Regions from separate parts of the Psychrobacillus sp. FSL K6-2365 genome, predicted to be linked through region 1. Evidence: riboswitches for the same ligand, from Rfam matches in the RefSeq annotation. Region 1 holds a riboswitch; each other region holds the start of a gene.
What was found. Region 1 has a riboswitch for S-adenosylmethionine ahead of mtnK (S-methyl-5-thioribose kinase). Riboswitches for the same ligand answer to the same signal wherever they lie in the genome.
Positions count from the first base shown of each region.

Region 1 (4,216 bases):
GCGAATACTTCAAACTCTTTGCCAAGTTCCTTTCCTAGATGAAACGGAGCTAAAGCAGTACCATACTTTGCAGTGGCAATAGAACCCGCATTGCAAATGGTCATTACCTTGGTTTTATCACCTAGTAAATAAAGTCCAAATTCACCAATATTCCGACAGGACTCCTCATCTTCTTTGTGAATTACTATTGCTTCTTCAATTAATATCTGCTTTGCATCCGAAACACTATCTACTAAACTCACTATTGTCAACAAACGGTCAAGTGCCCAAACTAAGTTGACAGCAGTTGGCCGGGATTCACCCAAATATGTTGCATCTTTTTTTAGTAATGCTAGAAAATCTATCATCGAATTTGTTTTATAGCCCTGGGCCTCAATAGCTAATCCATATGCTGCCGTAATACCAATGGCAGGGGCACCACGAACTTTCAAGGTAATAATCGCCTCGTAAACATCTTTGAGTGCTTCAAGTTTTATATAGACAATTTCATGAGGAAGTTTCTGTTGATCTAAGACTACTAACTGCTTACCATCCCACTTAATCGATAATGGAATACTCATAAATAATTTCTCCTAGCAACTCAATTACTGCATCTATTGAGTCTATTTCTTGACGACTCACTATTAATCTTTCTCCAGTTTTTAGAGTTTGTTTTTTTAGTAAAATTCGTTTCTTTTCGTTTTCAATATTGTCCAAGTCTTTCACATGTGCGAGTCCAATTGTTCTACGAATAAGCTCACAGCCTGCGAATCCTAGTGAATCATGGAATATTTTTTCTAGCAAAAATGCATTGTATCCCTCTATATCTTTAAATGAATCGAATTCACTCTGTTCCAAAAAACCTGCAAATTTAGTAGAAAAAGTGGTCCAAGTGTTTCGTATATGACCATGTATGACATCACGTTGTTTGCCTTCTCTGGTAATAGATTGGACTATTAAATTTGCTAAAAACAATCCTATATCAAAACCAATAGGACCGTAAAAAGCAAACTCTGGATCGATCACTTTAGTTTCTACTTCACTCGCAAAAACACTTCCTGTATGGAGATCTCCGTGCAGCAAGGCTTCCGCTTCGGTTAAAAAACTTCTTTTTAATTTTGCCACTTCAAGCTTTAATAATTTGTTGTTCCAGATTGCTTCTACTTCGACTTGTAATGCAGGTTCAAAGTCATTTGTTTCATGGTCAAAAAAAGGATCGGTAAAGATTAAATCCTCTGTGATCTTACACAATTCCGGATTTGAAAATTCTATTACAAGCGCTTTTTTCTCAAAGGGGTGAAGAGCAAAATCAGAAGTATGATAAAGTGTTAGAGCTAGGTAGTTCCCTATATCTGTCGATAATTTAGGGTAGGACTCACCTTTTATCAATCCTTCACGTACGATTGTGAGATGAGATAAATCTTCCATGACTGTGATAGCTAAATTTTCATCCGTTTCATAGACTTTTGGAACTAGATCGGCAGCATATTCTCCATGTTTTTTTAAGGCACTAGCTTCAATTTTTGCCCTTTTTAGAGTTAGCGGCCAGCTTTCCCCTATTACTTTTGCATAGGGCAAGGCCTGTTTAATAATAACTCCACTGCCACTCGTTTGATCTGTTATAAGAAAAACATAATTTAGATTTCCATCACCAATTTCTTCGCAAGTTAATTTAGCTGTATTCGGGAACAAAGATAATTCGCTTGCTAGAGAAATTGCAGATTCTGGTGTTAATAATTGATATTGTTTTGTCGCTACTACCGCCATTTAATTCTTCCTTTCATTCTCAAAATAAAAAACCTCTTTCCAAAAGAAAGAGGCCAAGAATAAGAGATTCTGAACCTCTTATCTCTCAGAAAGTAAACTTTCTGATGGAATTAGCACCGTGCCTTACGGAATCTTACATTCCGGCGCATAAAGCGCCCCGTCTCACAACGGTATTACGGTCGGTTGCTGGGCGTCATCGGGCCATTATCCCTCTGCCTGCTCTTGATAAGAGTGCGGTACAAGTATGATGTTTGATTAGAATCCTAGCATAATAGAAAAAGTTATGTCAACAGTATTTTGAATATATATACTTTTTAATTTTCTTGTTGACAGAAGTTTTATTGCATGGAATAATCAATATAATTTATTAAACATCAACTGAATATTTTTCTTATTTAGAGCAGGTGGAGGGACAAGCCCTATGATACCCGGCAACCGATTCATTTTTGAACACGGTGCTAATTCTTGCAGCCAAAAGGCTGAGAAATAAGAAGTTGTTAAACTATTAACCTCTTCTTATTTGAAGAGGTTTTTTATGTTATCTGGTCAGCGCTAGTCTGGGCTACATAGGCGCTTGCGCATTTATTTTAGTTAGGAGTGAAAAAATGAGCGGAATCACTGCGCACTATCAACTATATGGAAAATCTGGCTCTTTTGAAAAAAAGGCAGAAGATATTGCACTTGGATTGACTATTGGTTCTTGGACTGACTTAGCTTTGTTAGAACAAGAACAGTTAAAAAAACATAAAGGAAATGTAATATCCGTTACCGAATCCAAGGATATCCAGCACCCCTTTCACCCTGAAAAAATAAAAGCAGAAATTAAAATATTCTACCCTGCTGCAAATTTTTCTACTGATATTCCAGCAATATTAACAACGGTCTATGGCAAACTATCCCTAGACGGTGAAGTGAAGTTATTAGATTTAGAATTCGATACGAATCTTTTGTCCCATTTCCCCGGACCACGCTTTGGCATTAAGGGTGTTCGAGAAAAATTAGGAGTTTATGAACGTCCGCTAATCATGAGCATATTCAAAGGAGTCATTGGAAGAGACATAGAATATTTAGCAGAACAACTTAAACAACAGGCATATGGTGGAGTTGACCTTGTAAAAGATGACGAAATCCTATTTGATAATCCACTAACTTCTTTTGAATCACGTATTGCTACTGGACGAGAAGTATTGAGACAGGTGTATGAAGAGACAGGACATCGTACTTTATATGCAGTAAATTTATCAGGACGTACATTTGAATTAAAAGATAAGGCCAAAAAAGCCCGAGAACTTGGGGCAGATGCACTTTTATTTAATGTTCATACTTACGGATTAGATGCCCTTCAGATGTTAGCAGAAGACGATGAAATTCAATTGCCACTTATGGCACATCCAGCTTATAGTGGAGCATTCACTTCCTCAGCATATTATGGAGTTTCAACATCACTTGTTCTAGGAAAACTTACTCGTTATGCAGGAGCAGACTTTTCATTATTCCCTTCTCCTTATGGCAGTGTTGCACTAGAAAAGTCTATAGCTCTTTCTTTAGGTGAAGAACTAACAAAAGCCAGTAAAGTTAAACAAAGCTTTCCAGTTCCATCTGCAGGCATTCACCCGGGTCTCGTACCCCTTTTAATGAATGACTATGGAATCGATAGCATTATTAATGCTGGAGGTGGTATACATGGTCATCCAGCCGGTGCAACTGGGGGCGGTTTGGCTTTTAGGCAGGCAGTAACAGCTGTTTTAGAAGAAATTCCATTAGTACAAGCAGCAAAACAACATAGTGAGTTAAAAACTGCACTTGAATTATGGGGGTTATAATATGAGTAAACTTGTAGTTTTTTGTGACTTCGATGGAACTATAACCAATCAAGATAACATTATGGCAATCATGGAAAAATTCGCTCCACCCGAATGGACTCCAATTAAAGAGGATATTTTAAGTCAACGTATTTCCATACGAGATGGTGTAGCAAAGATGTTCTCTCTCCTCCCTATTGAATCAAAAGATGAAATTATTTCTTTTGTACTTGAACAGGCTGTCATCCGCGATGGTTTTAGTGAATTTGTATCTTTTACAAAAAATCATAACATCCCACTTTACATCGTAAGTGGTGGTATAGACTTTTTCGTCCATGAACTACTAGAACCTTTCAGGCCATTTGCAGGAGTTTATTGTAATGTATCCGATTTTTCTAAGGATACAATTCACATTGAGTTTCCACATAGTTGTGATGAACAATGTACTAGCCAAGGATGTGGTTGTTGTAAACCATCTATTATTCGTACACTTCTTGACCAAGATGCTATGAGTGTTGTAATTGGGGATTCCATTACCGATTTAGAAGCGGCAAAATTAGGAGATATCATTATTGCAAGGGATTTCTTAATCGAAAAGTGTGAGGAATTAAATATTCCCTATGAACCTTTTGAAAACTTCCACGATGTGATAGACATTATGAACGCTA
Region 1 is NZ_JBBOOO010000001.1:4,245,768-4,249,983, forward strand. It holds gene mtnA (S-methyl-5-thioribose-1-phosphate isomerase) at 1-560, opposite strand, end outside; gene mtnK (S-methyl-5-thioribose kinase) at 538-1,746, opposite strand; SAM riboswitch class I at 1,822-1,978, opposite strand; SAM riboswitch class I at 2,135-2,239, shown strand; gene mtnW (2,3-diketo-5-methylthiopentyl-1-phosphate enolase) at 2,352-3,569, shown strand; gene MKY29_RS21545 (2-hydroxy-3-keto-5-methylthiopentenyl-1-phosphate phosphatase) at 3,571-4,216, shown strand, end outside.

Region 2 (4,216 bases), 270 kb from region 1:
CCAGAATCGATGCGTAGCAATAGCTTTTAAGAAACTGTCCACGAAAATTTTCCCAGATTCTTTGGAGAGTACACCAGCTTGACCAGTAAAGTGAAGATTGTCGACTAGTTGCTCACCACTAAATGTAGCGCCAATCGGTTTAAAATGTGCATAAGCTTCCTTGATGAAATACGTAGCCTCTTTTTCAAACATAGCTGTTTTACCATGTAAACTTGCTACATATACCGCATCAAATAATACCGAATCAGCTGTTAAGAAAGTATGGTCTACTGGCAGCAACGTCCCATCAGCTCCAACAACTGATCCATGATGATCACTCACTATTTCTGGCATTGTTCCGCCTGCTTTTAAATCTGCTAGAATTGTAGGTAAATCCTCTTCAAACCCTTCTCCAACTAAAACAGCTATTTTTCTAGTATGTGGCTTCATAAAAGTATTTAACTGACTAAGTGCCGGGGAAGATTTTGTAGTAGTTGTAGTACTCACACCTTGCACTACAAGTCCTAAATTTTCCGCTACCTTATTCGATAAATCCAAATCAACTTTCGCGAACATCTCTAGAACTTGTTGACGAACAGTCAATTCTTTACACTTACCAAGTTCGAAACTAAATGCGCTAATAATATGTTCTTTTTCTGGATTACTCATGCTATTCCAAAATAACTTAGCTTGCGAAAAATGGTCTTTAAAGCTCTCACTTCGTGCACGAACTTTTCGAGCATCTATCTTCTCCTGATAATGCGAATACCCACCTTCAGCTTCACTAACAGGTATCGGAGTATTCCCAGCAAGAGAGTTTTTATGATAGCTCACTCTTCCCACATTAATCGATTGTCTTCCATATCCATCACGCTGGTTATTGTGGAATGGGCAAACAGGTCTGTTTATCGGTAGCTCATGAAAATTAGGACCACCAAGACGGATTAATTGTGTATCTGTATAAGAAAATAATCGTCCTTGAAGTAGTGGATCATTTGAGAAATCTATTCCTGGTACAACACTTCCTGGATGGAACGCAACTTGCTCAGTTTCAGCAAATACATTATCTACGTTACGATTTAATGTCATCTTCCCTAAAATTTTTACTGGTATCTCTTCCTCTGGCCATAGTTTAGTAGGATCCAAAATATCAAAATCAAATTTAAATTCGTCTTCCTCTGCGATAAGTTGGACTCCAAATTCATACTCAGGATAATCCCCATTGTCAATCGCATCATATAGGTCACGACGATGGAAATCCGGATCTTTCCCATTTATCTTTTGTGCTTCATCCCATACAACTGAATGGGTACCAAGTAGTGGTTTCCAATGAAATTTTACAAAATGGGATTTACCTGCCTCGTTAATGAAACGAAATGTATTTACACCGAACCCTTCCATCATACGAAAGCTACGTGGTATAGCCCTATCTGACATTGTCCACATGATCATATGTGCCGTCTCCTGATTGTTAGCAACAAAATCCCAAAACGTATCATGTGCAGTCGCAGCCTGCGGAATTTCATTGTGTGGCTCTGGCTTTATAGCATGCACCAGGTCTGGAAATTTAATAGCATCTTGAATGAAAAAGACAGGAATATTATTTGCTACTAAATCATAATTTCCTTCTTCCGTATAAAACTTAGTAGCGAATCCTCTAGCATCGCGAGCTAATTCACCAGATCCACGTGAACCTGCCACAGTAGAAAACCTTACAAACACTGGAGTCTTTGTGCCAGGTGTTTGTAAGAATTTTGCCTTCGTAAATTCACTTGCTGATTCGTATAATTCGAATTCCCCATGAGCTGCATAACCTCTAGCATGTACTACTCTTTCTGGTATGCGCTCATGATCAAAATGCGTCATTTTTTCACGAAAATGGAAATCTTCTATCAAAGTAGGACCTCGTTCTCCTGCTTTTAGAGAGAATTCATCTTCAGATATTTTTAGTCCTTGATTCGTAGTCAATGCTTGTCCTTGATCGTCCACACGGAATTTTTCTAATTGTTCATCTTTGCTATTTCCAGTTACTTTCTTATCCAAACAAACTCCTCCTCTACTTATATCTACACTATTGTTTATACCCTGAATGACAGTTCAAAAACCCCTAAAATAGAATCAAACACTTAATTCATACTAAATCGATAAGAATTACTATTGACTTCTTGCAGATTAAGTAGTACGATTATTCCCACAACTCCATACTACTTATTAAGAGAAGCTGAGGGACTGGTCCGATGATGCTTCAGCAACCGCCACTTCTATGGTATGGTGCTACTTCCAGCAAGAAACTTGAGAGATAAGTGTACATAAAATTACTTACTCTTTTGATTTTCAAAAGGGTTTTTTATTTGCATTTAAAACCAACTTAACAAATAGGAATAATTAAAATCAAAAGGAGACGACAACTGTGAATAACTTGTACATCAAAACGGAAAAACAGCAGTATTGGATCAATCAGTTATATGAGTTAGAAGAAAAATTTAAAAGTAAATCCGCCGAAATTGATGAACAATCTATTTTTCCAAAAGAAAACGTGGATGATTTGATCAATATCGGATATGCAAGCCTTACACTACCCGAATCGTATGGTGGTAATGGATTTTCTGTATACGATATGGTTCTTTTACAAGAAACACTTGCTAGCTTTGATGCCAACACAGCCCTATCAGTAGGTTGGAGCTTAGGTGTTGTTGGTGAACTATTTGAAAACAAACTTTGGAAAAAAGAGAAACTCGACTTTTTTGCAGCAGAAGTATTAAATGGCGCACTCATAAATCGTTCTGTCAGTGAAGCTCAAACTGGAAGCCCAACGCGTGGGGGTAGGCCTGGAACTAAAGCCATAAGAAAAGGAGATTCTTGGGTACTAAATGGACGTAAAATATTCACGACCGCATCCCCTGTACTATCCTACTTTTTAACATCTGCATGGATTGAGGAAAAAGAAAAAGTTGGTTTCTTCCTTATTCCTCGCAATACAGCTGGCCTTTCCATTGAAGAAACCTGGGATGTTGTATCCATGCGAGGAACGAGTAGTAATGACTTAGTATTGAATAACGTAATCGTTCATGAGTCAAATCTAGTAGAGCTCCCCGAGTTCGCAAGTGGTGGAAAGATTAATGGGTGGCTATTACATATACCAGCGACCTATCTCGGAATCGCACAGGCAGCAAGAGACTACGCAGTACAATTTGCCAATACCCATTCACCAAATAGCTTGAACGGATCTATTGCACAGCTGCCAAACGTTCAACAGCTTTTAGGAGAAATAGATTTAGAGCTTACGAAGGCAAGATTAGTCATTTATGGAGTTGCTACTTCCTATGACAATGATGTTACAAAAGAACTACTTTCTAATGAAGTAAGCGTGGCAAAGCATATAGTCACTAATTCAGCCATCACTATTGTTGATAAAGCAATGCGTTTAGTTGGTGCCAAAAGCTTACAGCGAACTAATCCACTACAACGCTATTATCGAGATGTCCGAGCGGGACTACATAATCCTCCTATGGATGATATGACTATTAAGAAACTAGCACTTTCAGCGTTAGAAGAAGTAAATAATAAAAACTTAGTAAAAGGATAAGGAGAATGAACATGAATAAGTATTTTAAATTAGTGGCGGTTGGTTTAGTATCCATAACTTTTTTAGCGGCTTGTAGTTCCGGGGAGGCTTCTACTTCATCAGAAGGTGGTGATGTTCGCAAAGTAAAAGTAGCATATGACATGGCCTCTAAACCTATTTCATGGTTGGATGACAACGGAAACGCCACTGGATATGATGTAGAAATTATGAAACTAGTAGATGAACTACTACCTGAATATGAATTTGAATATGTAGGGACTACAAGTGATGATCTATTAATCGGGGTAGAGCAAGGCAAGTTTCAGGTTGGTGTGAAAAATGCTTTTTGGACAGAGGAACGCACAGAAAAATTTATTTTCCCCAAGGAATTCCTTGGTTTAAGTAGTGCAGGTCTCGTATTGAAAAAAGAAAATGAGCATATTAAATCGTTAGAGGATTTTGCAACTGCTGAATATTCTTTAGCACCGATTGCCGCAAATAATGCGCAGTATACTGTAATTGATGAATACAACAAAGCAAATCCTAATAACCCTGTAAAACTAGATGCAGGTGATGCATTTACCGTGGATGTAATCCAATGGGTCAATGAGGGGCGTGTTGACGGCGGAGTAATAATTGAAGGACCATTCCAAAAACAGGTTTTAGATGAAA
Region 2 is NZ_JBBOOO010000001.1:3,976,581-3,980,796, forward strand. It holds gene MKY29_RS20110 (catalase) at 1-2,022, opposite strand, end outside; SAM riboswitch class I at 2,185-2,285, shown strand; gene MKY29_RS20115 (acyl-CoA dehydrogenase family protein) at 2,390-3,565, shown strand; gene MKY29_RS20120 (transporter substrate-binding domain-containing protein) at 3,577-4,216, shown strand, end outside.
Region 2: linked by a shared signal. The riboswitch ahead of MKY29_RS20115 (acyl-CoA dehydrogenase family protein) and the one ahead of mtnK (S-methyl-5-thioribose kinase) in region 1 are both predicted to bind S-adenosylmethionine.

Region 3 (4,216 bases), 2.4 Mb from region 1:
TTTACTACGTACATCGTATTAAAGAAATGATTGTTTTTTTTTGTTGAAACGGAGCCTCCAATAATATGAATATGTAACTCACTAGCTAACCGAGTTAGGAGATTTTTAGTTTCTTCTCCGTTTATATCAGCTGTTACTTCAAGGTTTGTTAAGTCATAACCAGTATTCCACATTTCAGGCAGTACGACGATTTCTGCATTTAACATCGCTGCTTTCCGAATCTTTTCTTCTACTTTTCTAAAATTTTCTTTTGGGTTACCAAAAGCTATATTTAATTGGACACATGCAATTCTCATTTTTGACACCCCTATAGACATAATAATAAAAAGGTTATAAGATTTGACTAACAAATGCAACTTATTAGAAAACGAGGTTACGAACATGGAATTTTCAAACCGTTTAAAAAATCTACCTTCACAGTTTTTTGCTACACTAGTAAAAAAAGTTGGAGACGCAGTTTTAGAAGGTAGAGATGTGATTAATCTTGGACAAGGTAATCCTGATCAGCCTACTCCTGAGCATATTGTACAAGCACTGCAGGAAGCGGCAGCCAATCCATTAAACCACAAGTATAGTCCATTTCGTGGAACTGGAGAATTTAAAAAAGCGGCAGCCAATTTCTATAAACGAGAATATAATGTTGACATTGACCCTGAAACTGAAGTAGCGATATTATTTGGCACTAAAATTGGCTTAGTAGAGCTCCCGTTGGCACTGATGAATGAAAATGATTTAATGCTACTTCCTGACCCAGGCTATCCTGATTATTTATCTGGGGTAGGACTTGCTAATGTAGCGTTTGACACGATGCCATTACTCAAGGAAAATAATTTCCTTCCTGATTACAGTTCCTTAACAGAGGAGCAAAAACAAAAAGCTAAACTTATGTACTTAAATTATCCAAATAACCCCACTGGCGCTATCGCTAATTTAGACTTTTTCCAAGAAACTGTTTCGTTGGCAAAAGAAAAGGACATTGCCATTGTCCATGATTTTGCATATGGTGGAATAGGTTTTGATGGAGAGAAGCCAATTAGTTTCTTACAAGCTGATGGTGCAAAAGACGTAGGTATTGAAATGTACACATTGTCCAAAACGTATAATATGGCTGGCTGGAGAGTTGGTTTTGCTGTTGGGAACGCTAAAATTATTGAAGCTATAAATATAATTCAAGACCACTTATTTGTTAGTCTCTTCCCTGCCGTACAGGATGCTGCAACGGTTGCACTCAATAATAGTCAAGAATGTGTAAAGGAATTAGTGGATTTATATGAGAGCAGACGAAATGCTCTTATTGAATCTTGTAACAGTATTGGTTGGCAGGTGAATGCACCAAAAGGTTCCTTTTTCGCATGGTTACCTGTTCCCGATAATTTTACAAGTGAAGCTTTTGCTGATTTACTTTTGAACGAAGCCGATGTAGCAGTTGCTGCTGGTAATGGGTTTGGTGGATACGGCGAAGGGTATGTTCGCGTGGGTTTATTAGTGGATGAAGTTCGATTAAGAGAAGCAATTACACGCATTGGAAAGCTTAATTTATTTTAAAAAAGTGCAGCCCATTAATATAGGGCTGCAATTTTCATTTATGTAGATGATTAGGTTTTTCTTTATTCGTTTCTACAGGATAAAACTGATTAGCTCCTGTTTCTTCGTCAAACTGTCTCTTAAACTCCATATCAACAGTTTCTGCCAACACTAGGTCTACTGTAATAACAGGATTTTCACCTTTAATAAAATGACCACCAAAAATATTGCCATTTTGGTCACATATTGTACCGTGGAAATGCGTTTCAAATTGATCATCTCTTTGGCATACAACTCCTGTACCCTGCAAGAACTCAATTGGCCCCTCTTTCACAACAAGATTATTGTATCCTACACCTATAGGGGAATCTTCATTTGGTACTAAATACACAAATCCACATCTTTGAAAACTACCAAAACAACTAAGAATTGTAGCGGATTGAATTCCATTTACTTTACACAATTCCTCTATCCCTTCCAGCAGATCAGTTCCATAAACTAAACGTGCGCTCACTATCTTCCCTAGCTGCCCTACAGCATAATTTGCTCTAATTTTTGACAACGCTTACACACTCCCTATGTATAATTATTTATTGTTATTAAACATAAACTAATTCGAATGATATATGCAACTATAAAAAAAGTCTGTTGACTTTAATAATTTGATGTAGTAAATTATATTTTATGAACTGTTGGAAAACTTAATAGCTGATATCTCTTATCAAGAGTAGCTGAGGGACTGGCCCTATGAAGCTCGGCAACCATCCATATATTTTTTGTATATGGAAAGGTGCTAAATCCTGCAAAACATTTTGTTTTGATAGATAAGAGAGGACAAACGTATGTATGCGCCTCTCTTTCTACTGGAAGAGAGGCTTTTATATTTATACAACGTTCTTAATAATTATTCGGAGGAATGACAAATGAAAAAGATTGGTTTTTTATTATCAACGGTATTATTAACTGGAACTCTTGCAGCTTGTGGGTCTGACGCTGCGTCAGAAGCTAAAGCAATCAATGAAGACAAAATAGTAGTAGGAGTAACTGCCGGACCACATGAACAAATTGTAGAAGTAGCTGCAGAAGTGGCAGCTAAAGATGGTTTAGAAGTAGAACTTAAAGTATTCTCTGATTATATTCTACCTAACACTGCATTATCAGAAGGTGATTTAGATGCGAATAGCTATCAACACGAACCTTTCCTAGACACGTTTAACGAGGATCACAGTACTGACTTAGTACCAGTAGGAAAAACAATTTTAAATCCAATGGGTGTATATTCAGAAAAATATAAGTCAATTGATGATCTACCAGACGGTGCAACTTTTGGTTTGCCAAATGATCCAACGAATGGCGCGCGTGCACTATACATTTTAGAAGAACATGGCTACATCAAAATTAAAGAAGACAAAAGAGAAACAGCTAGTATTTATGACATTGAAGAAAATCCAAAAAACCTGGAATTTATTGAACTAGAAGCTGCTCAAATACCAAAACAATTAAGTGAAGTAGATGCAGCTGCCATTAATACGAACTTTGCACTTGAAGCAGGAATTAGCCCAAAAGAGGACTCTATATTATTAGAATCTTCTAACTCACCTTATGTAAACTTTGTGGTTGTTCGTGCGGAAAATAAAGATGATCCAACGATTCAAAAATTTGTAAAAGCATATCAATCGGAAGAAGTACGAAAGTTTATCGAAGAAGAGTTTAAAGGTTCTGTATTAGCTAGCTGGGACGAATAATGGACTTGAAAACGTTACCGACTTCGGTAGCGTTTTCTTTAGAAAGGAAGATAGTAAATGATTGAGTTAGAAAATGTATCGAAAGAATTTAAAAGCAAGAGTGGAATAGTAAAGGCAGTAAACCAAGTAAATATTCAGGTAAATAAAGGAGAAATTCATGGAGTCATTGGATATAGCGGTGCTGGTAAAAGTACACTGATTCGATGCGTAAATTTACTCGAACAGCCAACGGAAGGCAAAGTTTTTATTAACGGTGTTGAACTTACTTCCCTTCCCCTCCCTAAATTGCGTGAAACCCGCAATAAAATTGGCATGATATTTCAAGGATTTAATCTATTAAAAACAGCAACTGTTTATGATAATATCGCCATTCCACTTAAGCTACTTGGATATAATAAAGCGCAAGTAAAAAAACGAGTGGATCAATATTTAGAAATAGTTGGATTAACTGACAAGCATACAAACTATCCAAACCAGTTATCTGGTGGCCAAAAGCAGCGTGTTGCAATTGCCCGTGCACTAGCGCAGGAACCCGAAGTATTGCTTAGTGATGAAGCAACAAGCGCACTGGACCCAGAAACTACTGATTCCATATTAGATTTGCTTCTAAAGATAAATCGAGAATTAGGTATTACTATACTTTTAATCACGCATGAAATGAATGTCATTCAAAAAATTTGTGATCATGTATATGTCATGGAAAATGGAGAAATTGTTGAACAAAATACAGCTATTAATCTATTTACTAACCCTACACACCCTACAACTAAAAAGTTTTTAAATACAATAAGTCAGCGTAATTTATCCACTTCTTTAATTTCTCAGTTAAATGTTACGGGTGCAGTCACTCGCTTAACATTTGTCGGAGAAAGCACTGGAAAACCTTTATTAGCTGAAGTAAGTCAAAAATTTAATGTCCAACCGAACATATTAACTGCCAATATTAT
Region 3 is NZ_JBBOOO010000001.1:1,834,979-1,839,194, reverse strand. It holds gene MKY29_RS08760 (carbon-nitrogen family hydrolase) at 1-296, opposite strand, end outside; gene MKY29_RS08755 (pyridoxal phosphate-dependent aminotransferase) at 382-1,545, shown strand; gene MKY29_RS08750 (PPC domain-containing DNA-binding protein) at 1,580-2,086, opposite strand; SAM riboswitch class I at 2,240-2,355, shown strand; gene MKY29_RS08745 (MetQ/NlpA family ABC transporter substrate-binding protein) at 2,448-3,269, shown strand; gene MKY29_RS08740 (methionine ABC transporter ATP-binding protein) at 3,327-4,216, shown strand, end outside.
Region 3: linked by a shared signal. The riboswitch ahead of MKY29_RS08745 (MetQ/NlpA family ABC transporter substrate-binding protein) and the one ahead of mtnK (S-methyl-5-thioribose kinase) in region 1 are both predicted to bind S-adenosylmethionine.

Region 4 (4,216 bases), 1.2 Mb from region 1:
TTCACCAGCGTTAGCAAAATCATATCCAAAATCAGCTTTTTGTGACTCAAAGTAAGGGATATGTTGGAAATAATTCGCATCCAAGTCACCTGAATCTAAATCTTTGTTTGGTAATACATAATCTTGATACGATTCTACAACAAGTTCAATTCCTTGTTCTTCAAGAATTGGTTTAACTTCTTCTAATATAACTGCATGAGGTACGTTCGATGCACCTATTACAAGTTTACTACCCTCTTCTTCTCCGCACGCTGCAAGTGTTAATGCACTCACTGATAATAAAGCTCCAGCTAATAACTTCTTCATTTTCAAATCTCTCCCTTTTTACCTATGTTTTCTATGTGATCGAGTACTCTCGTTTACACCTATTATCGTTTATCTATTTTTGTAGTAATTAAATCGCCTATCCACTGAATTATAAATACCATGATTAATATTAGTATTGTGGCAACAAGTGTTACATCTGTTCTACCTCTTTGGAATCCATCTAAGAATGCTAGCGTTCCTAGTCCCCCAGCACCGATAATACCGGCCATAGCTGTATAACCAACTAGTGAAATCCCCGTAACCGTAATACCTGATACTAATGCGGGCATAGATTCTGGCAATAGAACCTTCCAAATAACAGTAGAAGTTTTAGCGCCCATCGATTTAGCTGCTTCTAGTACTCCTTTATCAATTTCTCGTAGAGCTATCAACACCATACGAGCGTAAAATGGAGCAGCTCCAATAACTAAAGCTGGGAATGCAGCATTTGGCCCACGCATTGTTCCAACTAAAAACTTCGTTAATGGGATTAATAAAATAATCAAAATAATAAATGGAATGGAACGGAATATATTAACGAAAGCTCCTGTTAACCAGTTCGCTAACTTGTTCGCCCATGCTTGATGAGGACTAGTTAAGAAAAGTAAAAGACCGAGCACTAGCCCAATAATTGCTGTCAGTATAGTAGATACTGCAGTCATATATAATGTTTCAACGGTTGCTTCCCACATTTTTGGCCAATCAACATTAGGAAATAAATCATTAATCATTGTTGATCACCTCTGTATTTACTTTTTGTTCATGTATATAGCGGATTGCCTCATCCACCAATAATGCATCTCCTTCTAGTTGAAGGATTAAGGTACCAAATGCGCCATTTTGTGTATGCGAAATATTACCTTGGACAATATTGACTTCTAAATCAAATTGCTTAATAAGTCTCGACAATATTGGTTGTTCTGTTTGCTCTCCAACAAATACTAGCTTTATCAGCTTGCCATTTGGATATAGCTCTTTTAAATGCTGTATTGTTTGTATTGCTTTATTGGAATCACTTACTTGCGAGACAAAACGTTTTGTAATAGGTTGTTGCGGGTTTTGGAATACATCTAGTACTTTTCCTTCTTCTACTACATGACCTTTTTCCATTACTGCAACACGACCGCAAATCTTTTGAATAACCTGCATCTCGTGGGTAATCAAAACAATTGTCAGCCCTAATTTTTCATTGATACTAACTAATAAGTCTAAAATTGAGTCTGTAGTTTCTGGGTCTAACGCAGAGGTTGCTTCATCACAGAGAAGCACTTCTGGACGATTGGCTAATGCCCGCGCAATTCCGACACGTTGTTTTTGTCCTCCTGATAACTGTGAAGGATAATAATGTCCGCGACCTTCTAAACCAACTAAATCAATTAGTTCCTCTACTCTTGAAGAACGTTGTGCTTGTGGAACACCAGCAATTTCTAATGGAAAAGCAATATTTTCCGCAACCGTTCTTGACCATAACAGATTAAAGTGTTGGAAAATCATACTTACCTTTTGTCTTACTTGACGAAGCTTCACTTCATTTATCTTAGTAATATCTTGATTGTTGACGATAATTTGACCCGAAGTTGGCTTTTCTAATCCATTCAATAATCGAATAAGTGTACTCTTTCCTGCACCACTGTATCCAATGATGCCGAAAATTTCACCTTTCTTTATGTCAAGATTCACCTCTTCAACTGCAACGATTGTACCTTGTTTCGTGCTAAATTTTTTCGAAACATTATTTAAACTAATCATGGGAAACTTGCCACCTTTCTACGAAATGCTCAATTGCCTATCTATCTTCAAGAAATATTGTATGAATTTTTAATCCTGCATTTTAAAACTACTCAATGAGTCAACAGTTACTATGTAAATACATATACTTCCCATTTCTATCTAAAAAAACCCTCCTGCAAAAGAGCAGAAGGGTTTTAAGTTATTTATTTTAATAACGTTCATCCATTCTCTCATTTCCCAAAGCAACAGCTTTGCGTGATTTGGCACCATTTCATTTACATGACGGTTGCCGGGCTTCATAGGGCACTTCCCTCCACCACTCTTAATAAGAGTAACACTATTTAATTTGTTGGTATATCGAATGTTATCACACGACTACTTGCTCGTCAATACTTTTTATTGTCTCTAATATAAATGGAACTGATTGAAATGCATATATCTTTTTATATACAGTTCCACCTTTAGCGATTATCAGGCATGGTACGCTTTCAATATGATAATCCATTGCAAAATTCTCTAGATAGTTAATATTTGCTTGGCCAATTGAAAAAGGCATCATCTCTTGTACAACTTGCATCATCTTACTTGCAACTTGGCATGTTCCACATAAGGGTGTATAAATATAGAACATTGTAAGCTGTCCACTGTTCTTATGGTCGTTCCACTGTTCAAGTGTCCATTCATTCACATTACATCATCCTAAAGTAAATATTGTCTCTTCACTTTTATATTAACACTTTTTAATATAGATGCCAAAACTTTGAACGGTGTAGTCGCCACTTCACAATACATTGGATTGGTATATAGATGAATAGCTTCAGGGTATTCTTTCCTGACGATGGAGCGAATTTGCTCGCCTGATCTATCCGCATCTAAAAACGCATAAATAGGAATACCGTCGTAAGGACTTAAAATCTCTTCTAGCTTTACATTGGATATCGTTCCGTTTGTACAAATAATTTCTGTTGATTCATCAAGTAATTTTAAAAGCTTTAATTTATCTGATCTTCCCTCAACTATAATTATTTTTTCACTAAAGACAATAGCCATTCAGCATCTCTCCCAACTATGCCCTTTCCAATATTATATGAAAAAAACGCCGACATTAAGCGGCGTTTTCATAATTATTCTGAAATTAATTCTTCGTATTTTTCTGGAGAAAGTAAACCATCGACTTCCGTTACATCAGCTGGCTCTACAACAATCATCCATGCATTTTCATAAGGGGATTCGTTTACATATTCAGGGTTATCTTCTAATTCTGTATTTACATCTACTACTTTACCGCTTATTGGTGCATACAGTTCAGATACAGTTTTTACAGACTCTACACTACCAAATGGATCTCCTGCTTTAATATCATCTCCGACTTGTGGAAGCTCGACAAACACGATATCTCCAAGCTCTGATTGTGCAAATTCAGTAATACCGATACGGATATTTCCGCCTTCAGTCTTTACCCATTCGTGCTCTGCTGAGTATTTTAAATCTTTAGGTGCGTTCATATATATACCCCTCTCCATTAATAATACATTCATCTACTATATTCACATATTTTTATAGTAAAAACAAGTGACTTTAAGAAGTCTTCCAAACATCCTCAAACTGTTGTTCCTTGAAGCCTAGCGTTAATTTTTCACCATCAAAAACAACTGGACGTTTAATAAGCATTCCATCAGAAGCAAGCAAGGCTAATTGCTCATCTTCTGACATCGTTGGAAGCTTGTCTTTTAGACCAAGTTCTCGATATTTCATACCAGAAGTATTAAAGAATTTTTTGAGTTCTAAGCCACTTACTTCGAACATTTTTTGAAGCAAATCTTTAGTTGGAGGATTTTCAGCTATATGGTTGTCTATGTATTCTATATCATTGTCCTTTAACCATTTGCTCGCTTTTCTACACGTTGTACATTTAGGATAGCCATAATATTGAATAGTCATGTTGTACCACCTTTTTCTTTTTATCATACATAATAGTGTAAGAGATGAGCAATCATTTTGAACGGTGACTAAGGATTCAACCTCGAATTAAGAAATTAAGACTCAAAAAAAATGCCCACCCTTTAAGTTCAAAACCTGTTTCCAACGTTTCCGAAATGCTCTGGACTAACTTGTTGCTATATTATTGCCGATTGAATTTTTAGTGATGCTGGTTGGTTGTGACGTCCGTCACAACCAA
Region 4 is NZ_JBBOOO010000001.1:3,054,014-3,058,229, forward strand. It holds gene MKY29_RS15300 (MetQ/NlpA family ABC transporter substrate-binding protein) at 1-306, opposite strand, end outside; gene MKY29_RS15305 (methionine ABC transporter permease) at 369-1,037, opposite strand; gene MKY29_RS15310 (methionine ABC transporter ATP-binding protein) at 1,030-2,055, opposite strand; SAM riboswitch class I at 2,265-2,369, opposite strand; gene MKY29_RS15315 (thioredoxin family protein) at 2,405-2,725, opposite strand; gene MKY29_RS15320 (toprim domain-containing protein) at 2,737-3,087, opposite strand; gene gcvH (glycine cleavage system protein GcvH) at 3,162-3,542, opposite strand; gene MKY29_RS15330 (arsenate reductase family protein) at 3,616-3,978, opposite strand.
Region 4: linked by a shared signal. The riboswitch ahead of MKY29_RS15310 (methionine ABC transporter ATP-binding protein) and the one ahead of mtnK (S-methyl-5-thioribose kinase) in region 1 are both predicted to bind S-adenosylmethionine.